4 regions of the Streptomyces sp. NPDC004838 genome follow, and region 1 is predicted to be linked to each of the others. Evidence: riboswitches for the same ligand, from Rfam matches in the RefSeq annotation. Region 1 holds a riboswitch; each other region holds the start of a gene.
The links. A riboswitch is a leader RNA that binds a small molecule or an ion and turns the genes downstream of it on or off. The one in region 1 is predicted to bind cyclic di-AMP.
Positions count from the first base shown of each region.

Region 1 (4,806 bases):
CCGCCAATCGTGATCCCGCCCGCTTCGGGGAACCCGACATCCTGGACCTCTCCCGCTCGGACAACCCCCACCTCGGCTACGGCCACGGCATCCACTACTGCCTCGGCGCGCCGCTCGCCCGGCTGGAGGCCCGTACCGCGCTGGCGACGCTCTTCCGCCGTCTGCCGGATCTTCGGCTCGCGGGCGATCCGGCCGATTTGCGTTGGCGCGGCGGGCTGATCATGCGTGGACTGCGCAGTCTCCCGGTGGAGTTCGCACCCACAAAGAAGTGACGTGCCGTCAGGTCTGTGACTTTCGCGTGATCTGCGCTGCATCGACTTGTAACCGGGGTTGTCCCAACGCTACGTTCGCCCCGGTCCCAGCAGTCCGCGAAAGGCACCTGCATGCTCTCCGGTAATGGTCGACACCGCCGTCCTCGTCAGGCTCCGGCCCTCTTCGTGGCCGCGGGGGTGACGGGATCCGCCATCGCGATCCCCCTCCTCGGCGCGGGTTCGGCGTCGGCCGCGGACGCCGCCGTGTGGGACCGGATCGCGGAGTGCGAGAGCGCCGGTCTGTGGAGCGCGAACACCGGGAACGGCTACTACGGCGGTCTGCAGTTCTCGGCCTCCACCTGGGCGGAGTTCGGCGGCACCGAGTACGCGGCCCGCCCCGATCTGGCCAGCCGCTCGCAGCAGATAGCCGTCGCGGAGAAGGTCCTCGCCGCGCAGGGGCCCCAGGCGTGGTCCGCGTGTGCCTCGCTCGCGGGGCTGACGAACGACAACCCGGGCGACGGGGTCGACCCCGGCGTCTCGGGCGAGCCGTCCGCCGCGCCGACGAAGACCCCCTCGGGGACTCCCTCGGGCACTCCCGCTGCCGGGCAGAAGACCTCCTCCCCGTCCAAGACCGGGGCCGAGGCCCCGAAGACCCCCGCGGAAGCGACCCAGGGTGTCGGCAATGGCGACTCGGCCCCCGGCAGACACCGCGGCGAGCCCGCGCCCGACGCGACCGGATCGGCCACTCCGCCCCGGCCGGGGACCTCCACTCCGGCTGCCTCCACCACCCCCGCGACACCGGCCGGACCGGGCGACAGGGACGGGAGCCGTGAGGCGGGCGGCGACCGGGCCTCGCGCGGTGACTCCCCGGCCCGCGCCGAGACGGCCGGACAGGAAGCGGCGTCCGGGCAGGAGGCGTCGGGACAGGAGGCGTCCGGCGGCGTCGGCGAGGCGGCGGTTTCGCCCGGTACGTACACAGTTCGGCCCGGCGACAACCTCTGGGCCATCGCCGAGGAGCAGAAGCTTCCCGGCGGCTGGCCGGCCCTCTACGAGACGAACCGCGAAACCGTCGGCGCCGACCCCGACCTCATCCTTCCTGGTCAGAGTCTCGATCTCGACGCCCAGTAGGGGCAGTTCCGCCCCGGTCGGCCGTCTTTTCGCTCCAGTACGTCCGGTTCTGTGCAAGTGAGACATGGATCTCTTTGTTCGAATCGGCCCAACCCGCTTGCCGGAATGACTTATTCCGCATCCGACCTGCGGAAACGCGGGTGCCGGAGGCGGCGGGATGGGTGTTTTCTCCCCGATGTTCGTCGTTGAACATCGGGGGGAGGTGTGCCTACGGTCTGAACCGCTCGCCACCGCGGGCACCATCGACCGTCACGCCGAATCCTGCCGTCGGTCGGGGGGAACAGTCGTCGCGTAGAGCGCCGAAGGCAGGAGCGGGGGACCCAAGGTAAGTGCCGGCCCCGCCCGTTGTGAACGAACGACGGGCGTCCGGCTTGGGGTGAAGCCGCGCGCAACGTCGCGCGGCCGGGCAACTCACTACGCCCGAACCCGACAGCTCACCTCGTAGGCGTCGGTGAGGAGATCGTTCCATGCTGTTTTCCGGCAAGGGCAAGCACCGTCGTCCGTCCAAGGCCACCAAGATCGTCGCGTTCGCCGGAATCACCGGCGTGGCCGTCGCCACCCCGCTGATGGGCGCCACCTCCGCCTCCGCCGCCACCGCCGCCGAGTGGGACAAGGTCGCCCAGTGCGAGTCCGGCGGCAACTGGTCCATCAACACCGGCAACGGCTACTACGGCGGTCTGCAGTTCTCGGCCTCCACCTGGGCCGCGTTCGGTGGCACCCAGTACGCCTCCACCGCCGACAAGGCGTCCAAGTCGCAGCAGATCCAGATCGCCGAGAAGGTCCTCGCGGGCCAGGGCAAGGGTGCCTGGCCGACCTGTGGCGTGGGCCTGTCCCGCTCCGCGTACAACGGCTCCTCGGACACCGGCTCCTCGCAGCAGCAGAAGCCGCAGAAGCAGCACCAGTCCTCCCAGAAGCAGCAGTCCTCGCAGCAGCAGAAGTCGCAGCAGTCCCAGAAGTCGCAGTCCTCGCAGCGGCAGACCGAGGCCCCGACCACCCGCTCCGAGCGGTCCCAGGCCCCCGCCCAGACGAAGACCCACAAGCCCGCCGAGCAGTCCGGCAAGTCCGCCGCCAAGGTCAAGGGCTTCCAGAAGGGCGACGGCGAGTACGAGGTCAAGTCCGGCGACACCCTCAGCGGGATCGCCCAGGAGCAGGGCGTCGACGGCGGCTGGCAGAAGCTGTTCGACCTGAACAAGGACATCATCAGCGACGCCGATGTCATCTTCCCGGGCCAGCAGCTCGACCTGAGCTGACTCTCCCCGGAGCAGCGGCTCGACCTGAGCCGACTCTCCCCAGGGCCGCAGCTCGACGTGGGCTGACTCTTCCCGGCCCCCCGAGCACCCCGGTCCGGCGCACTTCCCCCGTTTGCGCCGGACCGGGGTTTCCATCTGCGCACGCTGTTACCGGTGGTAGCCATTGATCCTTTTGTCCCCCGGCGGCGCTCTTCACGCCGTTTTTCGTCCCAGGGGGCGGGCATCGACGGGTCGGCGACCCCCGGCCGGTTAGGCTCTTGCCGCAAGGCCAATGAGGCCCTGCTCCTCAGCGTCACATCCCAGAAGGAGATGCTCGTGCCGTCCATCGACGTCGTCGTAGCCCGGGAAATCCTGGACTCCCGAGGCAACCCCACCGTCGAGGTCGAGGTTGGCCTCGACGACGGAAGCACTGGCCGTGCCGCCGTCCCCTCCGGTGCGTCCACCGGTGCGTTCGAGGCTCTTGAACTCCGCGACGGGGGCGACCGCTACCAGGGCAAGGGCGTCGAGAAGGCCGTCCTCGCCGTCATCGAGCAGATCGGCCCCGAGCTGGTCGGCTACGACGCCACCGAACAGCGCCTGATCGACCAGGCCATGTTCGACCTGGACGCCACCCCGGACAAGTCCTCCCTCGGCGCCAACGCCATCCTCGGCGTCTCCCTCGCCGTGGCGCACGCCGCCTCCGAGGCGTCCGACCTGCCGCTCTTCCGCTACCTCGGCGGCCCGAACGCGCACCTGCTGCCCGTTCCGATGATGAACATCCTGAACGGCGGCTCGCACGCCGACTCCAACGTGGACATCCAGGAATTCATGATCGCCCCCATCGGCGCGGAGTCCTTCTCCGAAGCCCTGCGCTGGGGCACCGAGGTCTACCACACCCTCAAGAAGGTCCTGAAGACCAAGGGCCTGTCCACCGGCCTCGGCGACGAGGGCGGCTTCGCGCCGAACCTCGACTCCAACCGCGCCGCGCTCGACCTCATCCTCGAAGCCGTCAAGGAAGCCGGCTACGCCCCCGGCAAGGACATCGCGCTCGCGCTCGACGTCGCCGCGTCCGAGTTCTACAAGGACGGCAAGTACGAGTTCGAGGGCAAGTCCCGCTCGGCCGCCGAGATGACCGAGTACTACGAGGAACTGGTCGCCGCCTACCCGCTGGTCTCCATCGAGGACCCGCTGTTCGAGGACGACTGGGCGGGCTGGAAGGTCCTCACCGACAAGCTCGGCGCCAAGGTCCAGATCGTCGGCGACGACCTCTTCGTCACCAACCCCGAGCGCCTGGCCCGTGGCATCGAGGACGGCGCCGCGAACGCGCTCCTCGTCAAGGTCAACCAGATCGGCTCGCTGACCGAGACCCTGGACGCCGTGGAGCTGGCCCAGCGCAACGGCTTCAAGTGCATGATGTCCCACCGCTCCGGCGAGACCGAGGACGTCACCATCGCCGACCTCGCCGTCGCCACCAACTGCGGCCAGATCAAGACCGGCGCCCCCGCCCGCTCCGAGCGCGTCGCCAAGTACAACCAGCTCCTGCGCATCGAGGAGATCCTGGACGACGCCGCCGTGTACGCGGGCCGCAGCGCGTTCCCCCGCTTCAAGGACTGACCCCTTCCGGGGGCCGGGATCCCGCCCCCGCTCCGGACATCCGAAGAACGGAAAACCCGGCGAAGGCGCAGCGCGTGCGTACGTCCCCGGCCACGGTCCCGTACCGTGTCCGGGGACGTACGCGCGTACAGAGGCAGCAGGGGAGGCGAACGATGGCCGGGAAGGACCGCGACCGGTTCTCCACCGCGACCAGGCTCAGGCTGCTCGGCGAGCAGACCGCCGCCCGTGTCTACCGCTCCCAGACCAGACGGCAGGCCCGCCGCTCCCGGCTCACCGGCCGGGCGGCGTTCCTCGCGCTCGTCGTCTGCTCACTCGTCGTCGCGCTCGCCTACCCCATACGGCAGTACGTGTCCCAACGCGGCGACATCGCCGACGAGCGGGCCCGGATGGCCGAGGCCGAGCGCAAGGTCGAACGTCTGCGGGACGAGAAGGCACGGCTCCAGGACGACGTGTACATCCGGCGGCTGGCCCGCGAGCATCTGCACTACGTGCTGCCGGGCGAGACCGCGTACACGATGATCGACCCCGAGGCCGAGGAGCAACGCCGTACGGACGAGGAGTCGGCCGACCGGCCCTGGTACTCG
Region 1 covers NZ_JBSGAW010000048.1:11,602-16,407, reverse strand. The annotation lists gene ACWEFL_RS34440 (cytochrome P450 family protein) at 1-272, shown strand, start outside; gene ACWEFL_RS34435 (transglycosylase family protein) at 384-1,379, shown strand; cyclic di-AMP (ydaO/yuaA leader) riboswitch at 1,667-1,842, shown strand; gene ACWEFL_RS34430 (transglycosylase family protein) at 1,847-2,629, shown strand; gene eno (phosphopyruvate hydratase) at 2,939-4,222, shown strand; gene ACWEFL_RS34420 (FtsB family cell division protein) at 4,375-4,806, shown strand, end outside.

Region 2 (4,806 bases), on a different contig from region 1:
CGTCCGTCGGCCGGTGCTCTCGGGGGTGCCGTCCATCAACCGGAGCTACGAGACCGGCCCACCGCGCCGACGGTTCGGCGACGGCGCTCGGCCTGTACGGCGACGGGGGTCAGCCGTCGCTCTCCGCGGAGACCGCGGTCACGAATCGGGACCAGGACCGCGGGGAGAACCGCAGGGGTCGGCGGGTCACGTCTTTGGAGTCCCGCACGGCGAGCGACTCGTCCGGCAGCTTCGCCGCCTCGACGCAGTTGCTCATCGCGGTGCTGCGGCTGCTGTGCCGCCACAGTAATCCGCCGCCGTCGCGGACGAGTTCGCCGTCGGCGACTTCGCCGCCTGCCGGGCCGCTTCGGAGGGGATCGTCGAGGAGTGGATCGGGGCGGAAGGAGTCGGGGTGCACGAGGGGATCGGACATGGGGGGCCTCCCTATGCGTCATCCATGATCGTGGCGATGAGATCCAGAGAATCCACGGCGGACAGGGCGCGCGCCTGCATCGTGGTGAACGCGGCGCTGTACACCGCAAGGTCTTCTGCCCGCTCCAGATGGAGGCTACTCGTCAAATGGTCGAGAACGACCACATCCAGATCAGAAGTGTTCGGAAAGGAGAAGATAACGAAAGAGTTGGCGAGTCCGACATACGCGCCGACGGAGAACGGCAGTACCTGGATCCGTACATGAGGCAACCCGGCGGAGCGGATCAGCTCCCCCAACTGCTCCCGCATCACCCGTGAGCCCCCGACCCTCCGTCGCAGCGCGGCCTCGTCCAGCACGACGCGCAGCTTCAGCGGCTTCCTGCCGCGCAGCACCGACTGCCGGGCGATCCGCACCTCCGCCAGGGAGTTGACGGTCGCCTCGGGCAGATCCTCAAGCGTCGACCGGGTCACCGCCCGCGCGTACTCCGGGGTCTGCAACAGTCCCGGCACCACCGAGGTCTCCAGCGTGCGCACGGCGCACGCCTGCGCCTCCAGGGAGATGAAGTCCCGGTACTCGGGCGGCAGCAGCCCCCGGTAGGCGTGCCACCAGTGTTGGCCGCCCGAGCCGTCGGCCGCTCCGGCGAGGGTCTCCAGCAGATTCCTCAGCTGGGGGTCGGCGACCTCGTACACATCGAGCAGCAGCCGTACGTCGGCGCTCTTCACCCCGCTGGCCCCGGTCTCGATCCGGCTCACCTTCGACTGGTGCCAGCCGGCCAGCTCTCCGGCGTTCCGGCTGGTGAGGCCGGCGGCCAGCCGCAGCTTGCGGAGTTCCTCGCCGAGTTTGCGGCGGCGCACCGCGGGACCGTGCTGCATCAGGGCATCCTTCCTGCCGGTCCGTCTCCGTCGGTCCTCGGCCTCGATCCGTCGTCAGCCCCTGCGGTCGGCCGGATCGGCCCGTCGGACAAGGTTCTGAGTGTGCGCCCAAAAGCGGTTTCATGTTGCAGAGTTCACCGCATCGAGCGACAGATATATGCATATCTTTGTGGATCGCCACTCCTGGCGGCACGATGAGTGGCAGTCTGGCCGCAGCGCAATCCGTGGCCGCCCGCGCATCCATCCGCTACGAATTCGGAGCACGGCCGCGGTGGGAAAGGGACAGCGTCGCCATGGCAGATCTTCAGGAAGCCTCCATCACCCTGCCGAGCGAACCCGCCTCGGTGTCCGTGGCCCGGAGATACGCCACGGATGTCGTCTCCGGCTGGGGACTGCCGGCCGACAGCGAGACGGTCGACACGATCCGGCTGATCGTCTCGGAGCTGACCACCAACGCCGTACAGCACACCTTCGGCCAGTCGCCCACCTTCACGGTGGACCTGTCGCTGGAGCGGGACGAGGAACTGCGCATCGGGGTGACCGACAGCCACCCGCGCTGGCCGCAGCGACTGCCGGCGGCCGTCCGGCAGGACAACGGGCGGGGCATGGTCATCATCCGAAGCCTGACCGCGCACTCCGGCGGACGGCTCTCGGTCACCCCGACCGAGGAGGGCGGCAAGACCGTCTGGATCGCACTTCCGTGGACCGTGCCGGTGCCGAACTGACCGAGGCGCGCGCCGTGGTTCGCGTCTTGGTGCGCGCCGGGCTTGTGCCGTGCTCGTGCCGGGCGGTGAGGGCGGCGGGCCATTCCGCCGAGGAGGCCAAGGCTCGTGAGAGAGGCCCGGCCGGGCCGCGGAGTAACCGCTGAGGGCGCTCACAGCCCGACGCGCCGGCGGCCGGGCGAGACCCCGGCGACCGGCGCGTGTTCTGTCAGGTGCGGGCCGTCAGCGGACCCGGCCGTACAGGACGCTCTTGCTCCAGATCTTGTCCAGCTTCACCCAGGAGCCCGTCTTGGGCGAATGCCAGATCTTTCCCTTCCCGGCGTAGATGCCCACGTGGTACACCCTCTTGTTGCTGTGGAAGAAGACCAGGTCCCCGATCTGCCGTGAGGACGCCGAGACCTTGCGGGTCGAGTTGTACTGCTGCTGAGCGGTCCGCGGGAGCTTCTTCCCCGCCTTTTTGTACGAGTAGAGCGTGAGCCCCGAGCAGTCGAAGCGGGAAGGGCCCACGGCGCCGTACTTGTAGGGCGCCCCCTTCTTCGAGGCCGCGATCTTCAGCGCCTTTCCTGCGTGCGTCGTGGCCGCCTGGGCCTCGGCCGTGCCGCCCGGCACGATCAGGGTGCCGCCGAGCGCGGCGAGGGTCAGGGCCGATACGGCGCCCGCCCGGCTGATCAGAGACGGGACGTTCTTCTGCGCAGTCATGCGCAACCCTTCGTCAGCCGCCTGTGAAGGATGACCTGTCGGGTTCGGGCGGACGAAGGTGCCCGGCCGCTGACGCGGCTTCACCCCTAGGGACTTCCGGACCGGCCGGCTGTCCCGTGCTGCGTGGGTCCTCCACTCCTGCCGAAGCACTCCTGTCGACCAGTGGTCCGGAACAGCGGCAGGATTCGGCGTCTGTCCGGACTGCCCCGCCGAGGTGACGGGGGCTTGTCGTCCCAGGGATCTTGACCTACGCACCGCCGGTTTTCCGAGGCAAAACGGCGATATGTGAGTTTCAACACGAATACTCTGTTCGGGTGGACGTGCCCCGTCGCGCCTCGGTGTTCGACGGCCTACGAGGCTCTTACCAGCACCGGAATGAGATATTCCGGTTTCTTGGTCGTCTCCGTGCGCAACTCGACCGTAGCCGCCGACCGGTGGGTGACTACTTCAAAAGAGGTATGTCTTCTGGTACTCCGATGGCGGTTGACATTCGCTCGGGGGTGGCTTCGGGCCCCGAGGCGAAGTCCGCCGCCGGTCCTGAGCGAAGGTCCGTCACCGGTCCGGAGGCGGCGGCACGGTGACCCGGAGCGCCCTCCTCTCCCCGTCGAGGACTCTCAACGCCCCGGCGAGTGTGACCGAGTGCACCTCGCTCTCGCCGCGCAGATGCATCAGCGCCAGGGCGTCCCGCAGCGCGGTCGCCCGGCTCACGAGTGCCTGTGCGGCGCGGAGCGCGCCGTAGGTGTGGGTGGAGCGGGCCGGATTGATCCGTCCCACCATGTCGACGACTTCGAGGTAACTGTCGATGAGCGCGCACTCGGCGCGGGTCAGCGCGGGCAGCGGCGGCGGTTCGGGCAGCGGCATGACGTCATCACCCGGAAGAGCGGCCGGAGCGCGAGGTCTTGCGGTCGGTGACGACATGGTCCACCAGTCCGTACTCCCTGGCGGCCGCGGCGTCGAAGAACCGGTCCCGTTCCAGATCCGCCGTGACCCGCTCCACCGGCCGGCCGGTGTGCCGTGCGAGAAGCTCCGCGAGCTGAGCACGGAGCCGGAGCAGTTCCGCGGTCGCGATCTCCAGGTCGGACGGCATACCGCGCATCGGTTCGTCGAGCGAGGGCTGCTGAACGACGATCCGGGCCCCCGGCAGCGCCATCCGCTTTCCGGGGGTTCCCGCGGCGAGGAGCAGTGCGGCGGTCGAGGCGGCCTGGCCGATGCAGACCGTCTCCACGTCGCAGGTGACCACCTGCATGGTGTCGTAGATCGCCGACATGGCGCTGAGCGAGCCGCCGGGGGAGTTGATGTACAGCGAGATGTCCCGGTCCGGCGCCGTGTATTCGAGATGCAGGAACTGCGCGATCACATCGTTGGCGGCGGTGTCGTCGACATCGGTACCGAGGAAGACGATCCGTTCGTCGAGCAGCTTCGAGTACGGATCGAGGGTCCGGATTCCCTGGGCGGTGCGCTCCGAGAACTGGGGCAGGACGTAGCGGGCGGCGGGACGGGTCATGGCGTACCTCTCCTCGGTGCACTACTGGAACGGTGTCTGTAAAAAATGTACAGGACGTACAGAACTGAGAAGGGTGCGCTTCTGATGCGAGGAGAGGAAGGTCAAGCCAGAGGACGATTGCGTGGCGAGCGGACAGTGGGGCGAGGCGGATCAACACGCCTTCTCCGCCGATTGATCACAAGTGCGTCACTACGGGGAAGTGCGGGGCACCGCGGACGATTCGGGGCCGCTAGGTTCAATCCTGCAGTCGACATCCTTGGGGGGATCTCATGAGCTGGGGTCAGCAACAGCCGTCATCGCCGTCATCCCAGACGCCGCAGTGGGGGCAGCCCTCCGGGCCGCCGCCGCCGGAGAAGGGGCCGGGGTGGGCGCGGAAGCGGATCGCCATTCCGGCGGCCGTTCTCCTCTTCTTCATGGGCGTCGTCATCGGCGCGGCCGGGGGAGGCGGTACCGAATCGGCAGGGGACTCCGAAGCCGCCTCGGCCGCGACCGGGGTCAAGGCGGCGCCGGGGCCCACCGTCACCGCCACCGTGACCGTGACGCCTGCTGCCGAGAAGCCGGAGAAGCCGGAGAAGCCCGAGAACGCCGAGAAGCCGG
Region 2 covers NZ_JBSGAW010000020.1:112,402-117,207, forward strand. The annotation lists gene ACWEFL_RS22720 (DUF397 domain-containing protein) at 110-412, opposite strand; gene ACWEFL_RS22725 (helix-turn-helix domain-containing protein) at 424-1,284, opposite strand; gene ACWEFL_RS22730 (ATP-binding protein) at 1,578-2,009, shown strand; gene ACWEFL_RS22735 (C40 family peptidase) at 2,229-2,705, opposite strand; cyclic di-AMP (ydaO/yuaA leader) riboswitch at 2,709-2,906, opposite strand; gene ACWEFL_RS22740 (hypothetical protein) at 3,258-3,566, opposite strand; gene ACWEFL_RS22745 (ATP-dependent Clp protease proteolytic subunit) at 3,574-4,209, opposite strand; gene ACWEFL_RS22750 (PASTA domain-containing protein) at 4,479-4,806, shown strand, end outside.
Region 2: linked by a shared signal. The riboswitch ahead of ACWEFL_RS22735 (C40 family peptidase) and the one ahead of ACWEFL_RS34430 (transglycosylase family protein) in region 1 are both predicted to bind cyclic di-AMP.

Region 3 (4,806 bases), on a different contig from region 1:
CTCGGCGAGATAGCCGGTCCGCTCCAGGACCGCCTCCAGGACCACGGCGGGTCCCGCGCCGGAGTCGACGATCGTCCGCAGCTCCTCCATCAGCACGTTGAACCGCTTGACCGCGTTGGCGGAACGGGCCGCCATCCCGTACGCCTCGTCCACGCGCCGCAGCGCCTGCGGGAAGGTGATCTTCTCGCGCAGCGAGAGCGCGTCGATCATCGCTTCCGCGCGGTCGCCGATGCCGCGCTTGGGAACATTGAGGATGCGGCGCAGCGGGACGGTGTCCTCCGGGTTGGCCAGAACACGCAGATAGGCGAGGACGTCCCGGACCTCCTTGCGCTCGTAGAAGCGGACTCCGCCGACGACCTTGTACGGCAGGCCGACGCGGATGAAGATCTCCTCGAAGACACGGGACTGGGCGTTCGTCCGGTAGAAGACGGCGACGTCGCCGGCCTTCGCGTCGCCCTCGTCCGTGAGCCGGTCGATCTCGTCGGCGACGAACTGCGCCTCGTCGTGCTCGGTGTCGGCGACATAGCCGGTGATCTGCGCGCCCGTGCCCGCGTTCGTCCACAGGTTCTTGGGGCGGCGGCTCTCGTTCCGCTCGATGACGGCGTTGGCGGCGGAGAGGATCGTCTGGGTGGAGCGGTAGTTCTGCTCCAGCAGGATCGTCGTCGCGTCCGCGTAGTCCTCCTCGAACTGGAGGATGTTGCGGATGGTCGCGCCGCGGAAGGCGTAGATCGACTGGTCGGCGTCGCCGACGACGCAGAGTTCGGCGGGCGGCAGGTCCTCGTAGCCCGTGCCCACCAGTTCGCGTACGAGTGTGTACTGGGCGTGGTTGGTGTCCTGGTACTCGTCGACCATGACATGGCGGAAGCGCCGCCGGTAGTGCTCGGCGACGTCCGGGAACGCCTGGAGCAGATGGACGGCCGTCATGATGATGTCGTCGAAGTCCAGGGCGTTGGCCTCGCGCAGCCGCGCCTGGTACATCCGGTACGCCTCGGCGAGCGTCTTCTCGAACCCTCCCCCGGAACCGGCGGCCTGATCCGCGTAGCTCTCCTCGTCGATCAGCTCGTTCTTCAGATTGGAGACCTGGGCGCTGAAGGACTTCGGCGGGAACTTCTTCGGGTCGAGATCCAGATCGCGGCAGACGAGGGCCATCAGGCGCTTGGAGTCCGCCGCGTCGTAGATGGAGAACGAGGAGGTGAAGCCGAGTTTCTTGGACTCGCGGCGCAGGATGCGGACGCAGGCGCTGTGGAAGGTGGAGACCCACATGGCGCCCGCGCGCGGGCCGACCAGGTGCTCGACGCGCTCCTTCATCTCACCGGCGGCCTTGTTGGTGAAGGTGATCGCCAGTATCTGTCCGGGGTGGACGCGGCGGGTCGCCAGGAGGTGGGCGATCCGGTGGGTCAGCACACGGGTCTTGCCGGAACCGGCCCCGGCGACGATGAGCAGGGGCGATCCGGTGTGCACGACGGCGGCGCGCTGCTGTTCGTTCAGCCCGTCGAGCAGGGCTTCGGGGTCCACGACCGTACGCGGTGCTCCGTCGCGGTAGTACGCGTCACGGGCCGGAGGCACGTCGTAGGCGCCCTGGAAGAGATCGTCCGGGATCTCCTCCCGGGCTTCGTCCTCGGGACCCTGATGGTCCTCGGGCGGCGGCGGGGGCTCCTCCGGGGTGCGCTGGAGGTTCGCCAGGAAGTCTTCGTCAAAGAGGCTGCTCATCGCTCTCCGAGTTTATGCCTCGCCACCGACAGCCCGCCGCCGCATGGGCGTACGCGGGCTCAGGCACCGCCGCGGCCCGAGCGGCGGTCACGGGCCGAACCACCCGTGACCAGGCGAATCCTCTCCGTCACCCGCCGAGCCGGAGGCACCCTCCCGCCGAAAGGTCACGAAAATGTATCGGGCATATCGAACATCAACCTTCACAGCAGCCACACCGTTGGCTAGCGTGCTCGACCAGGCGGCCCGTTCCCTCGCGGCGATCCACGCCAAGCGGGCAGCCCACGCCGAATCCGGGCTTTCCTCACAGGAGTTCGGAACCGGGGACCCACCATGCACAACCGGGGTGAATCGGGCCTGTCGTACCGGTCCGTAGGGCGATCTTCCGTTCCGCCCGAACCCGACAGCTAACCCGGTAGGCGGTCAACGGAAGAGGAGACGCCGGTCTTGGTGTCGCATCGCAAGCCCCGAAGTCGTACCGCGAAACCCACTGCGGCCGTCGGCTTCACGACGGCGGCTCTCGCCTCCGTCGGTCTGCTGTCGGCGCAGAGCGCCGGCGCGGCCCCGGCCGCGCCGCCCGTGCCGAAGCCCTCCGTCGAGGAGGTGCAGAAGAAGGTCGACGATCTCTACCGGCAGGCCGGTACGGCGACCCAGGAGTTCAACAAGGCGAAGGAGACCACCGCCGGGAAGCGCGCCGAGGTCGACCGGCTGCTCGACGAGGCGGCGCGGCGTACGGAGAAGCTGAACGAGTCGCGCCGGGCGCTCGGCGGCTATGCGGCCGCGCAGTACCGCACTGGTGCGGTCGCTCCGACCGCCGCGCTGCTGTTCGCGGACAGCCCGCAGCAGTACTTCGACCAGACGCAGCTGATGGACCGGATGACGGACCGTCAGCGTGAGGCCGTCGCCGACTACGAGACCCAGCGGGCCGAGGCCGCCCGGCAGCGGGCCAGGGCGACCGAGAGCCTCGCGTCCCTCACCGAGTCGCAGGACGCCCTGCGCGCCGGAAAGCAGCGGGTGCAGTCCAAGCTCGCGGAGGCGCGCTCGCTCCTGTCGAAGCTGACGGCGCAGGAGAAGGCCCGGCTCGCGGCGATCGAGCGCGAGAAGGCGGCCGAGGCTCGGCGGCTGGCCGAGGCGAAGGCGAAGCAGGAGGAGGCGGCGCGGGCGCGACAGAAGGCCGAGGCCGAGGCCGAGCGCAAACGACTGGAGCAGCAGCGCGCGCGGGAGACGGCCCCCGGCGCGGGCAGCGATGCCGGCACTGGCGGCGGGACCGGAAGCGGCTCGAGCACGGGAGGCGGCACCTCGACCGCCAAGGCGGACAAGGTTCTCTCCTTCGCCCGCGCTCAGATCGGCAAGCCGTACGTCTGGGGCGCCGCCGGGCCCAGTTCGTACGACTGCTCCGGGCTGACCCAGGCGGCCTGGAAGGCGGCCGGCGTGAACCTCCCGCGTACCACCTGGGACCAGGTGAAGATCGGCACCCGAGTGGAGACGAAGGATCTGCGCCCCGGTGACCTGGTCTTCTTCTACGACGACATCAGCCATGTCGGGATCTATGTCGGCGGCGGCAAGATGATCCACGCGCCGAAGCCCGGTGCGAACGTGCGCGAGGAGTCGATCTACTACATGCCGATCTACGGCAGCGTGCGCCCCGCCTGAGCGGAGGCGGAACGCGGGTTCGGCACGCGGGTTCGGCATCCGCCCCGCCCGGAGGGCGGATGGTCCGCGTCACCGCGTGAGAGGGTCGTACCCATGTCAGAGACCTGGGCGTTCCGCGAGGGTGCTCCGCCGGTGACGGCCGATGAGGCCGTGGAGGAGATCGGCAGAAGGATGACGGCCGGGACCTGTGAGTCGTGGCTGACCAGTTCGACCGGGCGACGGCTCGCCGTCGTCACCAACACCGAGCGGGCGATGGTGATGCTGCTCGACGGTGAGGGCGACCCCGGCGAGCACGCGTCGGATCCGGGGGCCGAGGACTGGAGCGACGGCTTCGTGCTGGAGAACGGGCAGAACGACGAGTACCCCGACGAGGACACCGTGCCCCTGGGGGAGGCGTTCCGGATCGTCCGCCACATCGTCGCTCAGGGCACACCGCCCCCGGACGCCGCGTGGACGGTCGACCGCTGAACCAGGGTGTCGCGGCCGTTCGCGGTACGGCGGAATCGCCCGTTCCCACGGCCGGTACGGGGAGCTTCGGCGACCGCCCGTGAGCCGCCGTGTCACAGCCGCCGCGCCGCAGCCTCCGTCCGCCGCCCGACAGCGCTCCGCGAGGGTCCGCGCGCCGGGTCGGCTCTCAAGGGCGGGCGCTCATGACCGTCCCGCCGGGGGCTCGCCCGCGCTGGCGCTCCCCCGCACCTCCCCGCGGCCTCGGGTCCGGATCAGTCTCAGGTCCAGAGCGTCGCGATGAGGATGTTGGCCACCGTCAGCCCGCCCACCGCGCCGAAGAGCGCCTTGTCGACCGTCTCCTCGTCCCGCTTGACGTACACGAGCCCCAGGATCACCACCAGCACCGCCGTCTTGACGCCGATCTTGACGTGGTCGAGCGTCTGGTCGTCCGCCTGGTTCAGGCCCACCAGCGCCATGCCGGTGACGAGCATCGTCAGCGCGCCGTGCAGCATCCCCGGTGTGAAGCGCGCCGTCCCCTGCCCCATCGCCTTCATCTGGGCGAAGAAGCCGCCCAGCAGGGCCGCGATACCGATGATGTGCAGGGCCACGAAGACATTGATGAGTACGTCCATGCGGCGGAGCCTAGCCCGGCCCGTATCGGCCGTCCGAGGGCAGGTAAGCCTCATTCGCCGCAACGGTCACGGCGGCACGGCAGGGGTGAACCGGGGGCGATCTCCCGGTCACGGACTGTGCCGAGGGCTGTCGCCGGGCCCGGTGACGGATGGAGTCGTTCCCTCGGCAGGCTCGGACCCGCGGGTTCGGACCCGCAGGCCCCGGCCCGGCGGTCCCGGATCCCGGTCCCGGCCCGGACGCACCGGCCCAGCGTCCTCAGCCCAGCGCTCCCGTGGCCGTCACCACGCCAGTCACCATGCCAGTCACCACGCCGTCATCGCGCCGCCCCCGCGGCCGCGGACGCCTCACGTGCCGGGCCGCCGTCCC
Region 3 covers NZ_JBSGAW010000009.1:25,352-30,157, forward strand. The annotation lists gene pcrA (DNA helicase PcrA) at 1-1,710, opposite strand, end outside; cyclic di-AMP (ydaO/yuaA leader) riboswitch at 1,983-2,144, shown strand; gene ACWEFL_RS12570 (NlpC/P60 family protein) at 2,155-3,360, shown strand; gene ACWEFL_RS12575 (hypothetical protein) at 3,454-3,828, shown strand; gene ACWEFL_RS12580 (hypothetical protein) at 4,086-4,439, opposite strand; gene ACWEFL_RS12585 (alpha/beta hydrolase) at 4,754-4,806, opposite strand, start outside.
Region 3: linked by a shared signal. The riboswitch ahead of ACWEFL_RS12570 (NlpC/P60 family protein) and the one ahead of ACWEFL_RS34430 (transglycosylase family protein) in region 1 are both predicted to bind cyclic di-AMP.

Region 4 (4,806 bases), on a different contig from region 1:
CTCTATCTCCTGTTCGAGGTCGGCGCCAAGTAGATCAGGTGGCCCGGACGGCTCACGCCGTCTCGGTCAGCCGCTCCCGCAGCCGCTCGCGCGTTCCGGGGCTCAGCTTCAGCCCGTCCGTGAGGTAGCGCTCGGTGGTGCCCCACGTCTCCTCGATCGCGTCGAAGGCCGTGTGCAGATACTCGGCGCGCGCGTCGAAGAGCGGGCTCAGCAGCTCCATCACCTCGGGTGACATCGCTGCGGGCGAGTCGTCCTTGCGGCGGATCAGGTAGCGGCGGTGCGGGTCGTTGGACTTGAGGTAGTCCGCCTCGATCGCGTCCCGCTCCACCCCGACCGCGAGCAGGGACACCGCGATGGAGAGACCGGCGCGGTCCTTGCCCGCCGCACAGTGCATCAGCGCCGGAACGCTGTCCTCGGCGAGCGCGTGGAGAATCCTGCTGTGATCGCCCGTGCGCTGCGTGATCATCATGCGGTACGACTCCGCCATCCGGCCGGCCGCCTTGCCGTCCGCCAGAATCGACCGCAGCTGGTTGATGCCGCCCTCGCGGACCATGCGCCAGAACTCGGCCCCGTCGGCCGGGTCGCTGAGGGGCAGATTCAGATTCCGCACACCGGGCAGCGGAACGTCCGGCCCCTCCAGTTGGATGTCGGCGTTGTTGCGGAAGTCGAAGATCGTGTGCAGCCCGAGGGTGGCCAGGAACGAGGCGTCGCTCTCGGTCGCGTGGGCGAGATGCCCGCTGCGGAAGAGCCGCCCGTACCGCACTGTCCCGCCGTCCACGGTCGGCAGTCCGCCCACGTCGCGGAAGTTGCGCACTCCGGTCAGCTCGGGCTCGTTCGAGGGGACCTGCGGCAACTGCTGCGTCACGAAGGCTCCAGGAGATCACAGCCGTCGGCATCGGTCGCCGACGGTGGCGTTTTATCGACGATACGACATCGGTACCTCGGGCAACCAGCGGAAACGGGCTGCCGCGTCCCGTCCGGCGCCATCACCCGGACGCCCGCGCGCTCTCGATGATGCGCGTACATATGGCGAGCCCGACCCGCACCGGGTTCCGCCATCACGGTTCGCGGCGAACCTCGCCCGGCGGGGTGTGCGGGCCTATGGGACAGCCTCTGTCTCCGTGAGTAGTCGGGCGCACTTCTGACCGGCGCTCCGATCGCATTTGCGGAAGGGGACCTCGACCGCTGTGTCATGGACGCGCCGATTCATGGACGCGGGTCTGTCCCGGTGGGGAGTATTCGCGGGAATGGCGGACCGGGCATGCCGACGTTGTTCTTCGGGCGCTGGTCGGCGTTCTTGAGGCACTGGTCGGCCGATTGCGGACCGTGCATCGGGAAGTGGCTTTCGAATCCTGTTTCCGGGAGCCCCGCCGTGTTGAGCGAGCAGGAACCCGGCCGAGACGCGGGGTCCGCGCCCGGGCGGGCTCGGGGCGAACCCGGGCGCCATGGTCATACGGCCGCGCCTTGTCGAGGTGGACGGGAATCGACGTACGGCTGTCGTTTCCGTGTGAAAGGTGAGGAGTTGGGAGCGGCAATCGCGGCGATCAACCCTTATGGGATCACATGTGCCTTATGTCCGAATCAGGAGGTTCGCCATAACGTGCCCTATAAGTGCGGGATATGGGATCCGCTCGTGAGCAGGATCATATCCGTGACGGTGTGTGGCCGCGCCCAGAAGTGGAATACGCCTGCGGGGCAGGAGTTTTGCGGACTTCGGTCCACGGAGTGTGACGGTGAATTCCCCCGGAGAATGACCCAGTTCACCGATCGGGATAATCCTCGGCTTGTTCCGCTCGGTACGGCCGGTCTACGGTCTCGGAATTCCGGGCGGCACGCCTCATCCTGCCGCCGCCCGAATTTCACCCACTCACATGTGGCAGGAGCGGGGGACCCAGGTAGTACGCCGATTCCGGGTATCCGGACGGCTTGGGGTGAAGTCGTGCTCATCGCGCGGCCGGGCATCTCCAGCCCGAACCCGACAGCTCACCTCGCAGGCGCCGGAGAGGAAAGCGTCATGCCCAAAAAGGGTAAGCATCGCCGTATCCAGGCAGGCCCCATCGCCCGCGGTTTCGTCGCCGCCGGTACCGGTGGCGCGGCCATCGCCATCCCGCTGATGGGCGCGACCGGCGCCCAGGCCGCGGAGCAGACCGCCCCCGCCGTACAGACGGTTCCCTCGGCCGTCGCCCCGGCGAAGGCGAGCGGCGCTCCGGCCGCCCCGGAGGTGCGGCAGCACGCCGCCGCCCCGGTCACCTACCGTGTCGTCGCGGGCGACTATCTCGCCAAGATCGCCGAGGAACAGCAGGTGAGGGGCGGCTGGCAGAAGCTCTACGCGGACAACCGCGAGGCCGTCGGCGAGAACCCCTCCCTGATCCACCCCGGCCTCAAGCTCACCATCGGCGCGAAGGCCGAGGGCAAGGCTCCGGCGAAGGCCGAGAAGCGCTCGGACGACCGCTCCTCCCGTGACCACTCCCGCGAGAGCGCTCCGGCCGCGCAGTCGCAGAAGTCCTCCGGCTCCTCGTCCGCCGAGTCTCCGTCGGCCAAGTCCTCGAACGCCAAGTCCTCAAACGCCAAGTCCTCGGCCTCCGGCTCCTCGGTCCGGGGATCGGCCCAGGCGTCCGACGACGCGCCGAGCACCACCCAGCGGAGCGGTGGCTACACCACCCCCACGCCGTCCGGCAACGTCAGCACCTCCTACCGTGCTTCGGGCTCCATGTGGTCCAGCGGGTACCACACCGGTGTCGACTTCACCGCCTCGACCGGCACCAGCATCAGGTCCGTCGGACCCGGCACCGTCGTCTCCGCCGGGTGGAGCGGCGCGTACGGCAACGAGGTCGTCATCAGGCACACCGACGGCAAGTACTCGCAGTACGCCCATCTCTCCTCCCTCTCCGTCTCGTCCGGCCAGAGTGTGAGCGGCGGCCAGCAGATCGGCCGCGCCGGCTCCACCGGCAACTCCACCGGTCCGCACCTGCACTTCGAGGTCCGCACCGGCCCCGGCTACGGCTCGGACGTCGACCCGGTGGCGTACCTGCGCCAGCACGGCGTCTCGCTCTGACGGATCCTGACGGATCCTGACGGATCCTGACGGATCCTGACGGATCCTGACGGATCCTGACGGATCCTGACGGATCCTGACGGCACCGGCGCGTTCCGGTCCCGTTGGTCCTCTGAACCTCTGAGCCCCGGCTCTTCCGGACTCCGGTTCCGCTGATCTCTTCGCCGAACGGCTCGCACCCGCGGGCCGAACGGCCCGGATCCCCTCGCACCGCCGCGGTGGCGCGAGGGGATCCGGCGTTTTCGCCCCCCTGGGCATCCCGGTGGGACCGATGCGCTCCCGTACCGCCGCCGCTATACGTCCCGTTCCTGGTCGGTGCCGGTGCCGGTGCCGTTGCCGAACGGCACCGGCACCGGAAACGGCAGGAGCACGGGCTCGGCGGCGGCGGTGGGTCCGGCGGCGGGGATCCGTTCCAGGACGCCGCCCGCGAACACGTCGTACAGCGGCAGCGACTCCAGATGCACATAGCCGATGTGACAGTCGCAGACGGGGAGCGGACACGCCCTCGGACGCAGCGCGCTCCGGTACGAGCCGTCGTAGAGGTTGCCCAGTTCCTCGCTGACGAAGTGACAGCGGCGGACCGTGCCGTCGCCGTCCACCGAGATGACCGACTCGCCCGTACGACAGGGGAGTCCGGCCGAGCGGTGCGGATGGCGGCTGTAGGGGAAGAGCGGATCGAGCCCCGTCCAGTCGGCGGCCTCCGCGTCCGTGTAACCGTGCCCCTCCGCCGCGTTCACCCAGAGGTAGACCCGCTCGGGCAGTTCGGCACGGAGACGGCGGGCCTGCTCCAGATGCTCGGGGAGACCGACGACGCCGACGCTGAAACGGACGCCCCGCGCCGCCAGGTCGCCGCATTTGGCGAGGAAGCGGTCGTAGGGGGTCTGCCCCGGATGGTAGGTGCACCAGAGCGCGAGCGTGTCGAGATCGGCTTCGGCGAGCCAGTCGGTGCGGCAGCTGAGATTGGTCTGGATCGCCACCCGTCGCACCTGCGGCAGCCGCGACAGTTCGACCAGGGTGCGGCGGTACCAGGAGCGCACCAGACCCTCGCCCCACGGGGTGAACAGAACCGAGAGCCGGTCGTCCGGCCGCGAGGACACCCAGGCGGCGAACCGTTCCAGCGCGGCCCGGTCCGCCCGCAGTCGCGCGGGGTTGTCGCGCCTTTTGGCGAAGGGGCAGTAAGGACAGTCGTAGTCGCAGGACGCGAGCGGTCCCCGGTAGAGGACGGTCAGATGATCCATGTCCGCCGTCTCACTTCGGCTCGTACGCGGCCATACGGGCCCGTACGACGGGGGAGAACAACTCCGGTCCCAGCCCGTCCGAGTACGCCAGCCCTTGGGCGCTCAGCCGCAGCAGTCCGGGCGGCGCGGACTCGTCCAGCCAGCCGAGCACGGTGAACCGTTCCAGCTCGGGACCGAAGTCGTCCTCGGGATCGCGGCCGAAGCGGTCGCGGTAGTCGCCTGTCTCCATGCCCTGGGCCTGGAGGAGCGACTGGAGGAGATGGCGTCGGCGGGCCTCGTCCTCGTCCATCTCGTATCCGACGCCGGCGCGGCCGAAGTCCTCGGCGCTCGTCTGCGTGTACGCGTCGATGATGCCGCGTATCTCCGTCATCCGGACCGCGTAGTCGAACGAGTAGTGCAGACGCGAGGTGTACGAGCGGGCTCCGCAGCCGAGGCCGATCATGCCGTCGGTCTGGCAGGCGTGGTCCGGGGAGTCCGAGGCCGGTGCGTCCGCCCGGCGGAACATCCGCATCG
Region 4 covers NZ_JBSGAW010000046.1:33,942-38,747, reverse strand. The annotation lists gene ACWEFL_RS34200 (DUF6126 family protein) at 1-33, shown strand, start outside; gene ACWEFL_RS34195 (tyrosine-protein phosphatase) at 53-865, opposite strand; cyclic di-AMP (ydaO/yuaA leader) riboswitch at 1,851-2,012, shown strand; gene ACWEFL_RS34190 (M23 family metallopeptidase) at 2,015-3,055, shown strand; gene ACWEFL_RS34185 (STM4011 family radical SAM protein) at 3,349-4,293, opposite strand; gene ACWEFL_RS34180 (STM4012 family radical SAM protein) at 4,304-4,806, opposite strand, start outside.
Region 4: linked by a shared signal. The riboswitch ahead of ACWEFL_RS34190 (M23 family metallopeptidase) and the one ahead of ACWEFL_RS34430 (transglycosylase family protein) in region 1 are both predicted to bind cyclic di-AMP.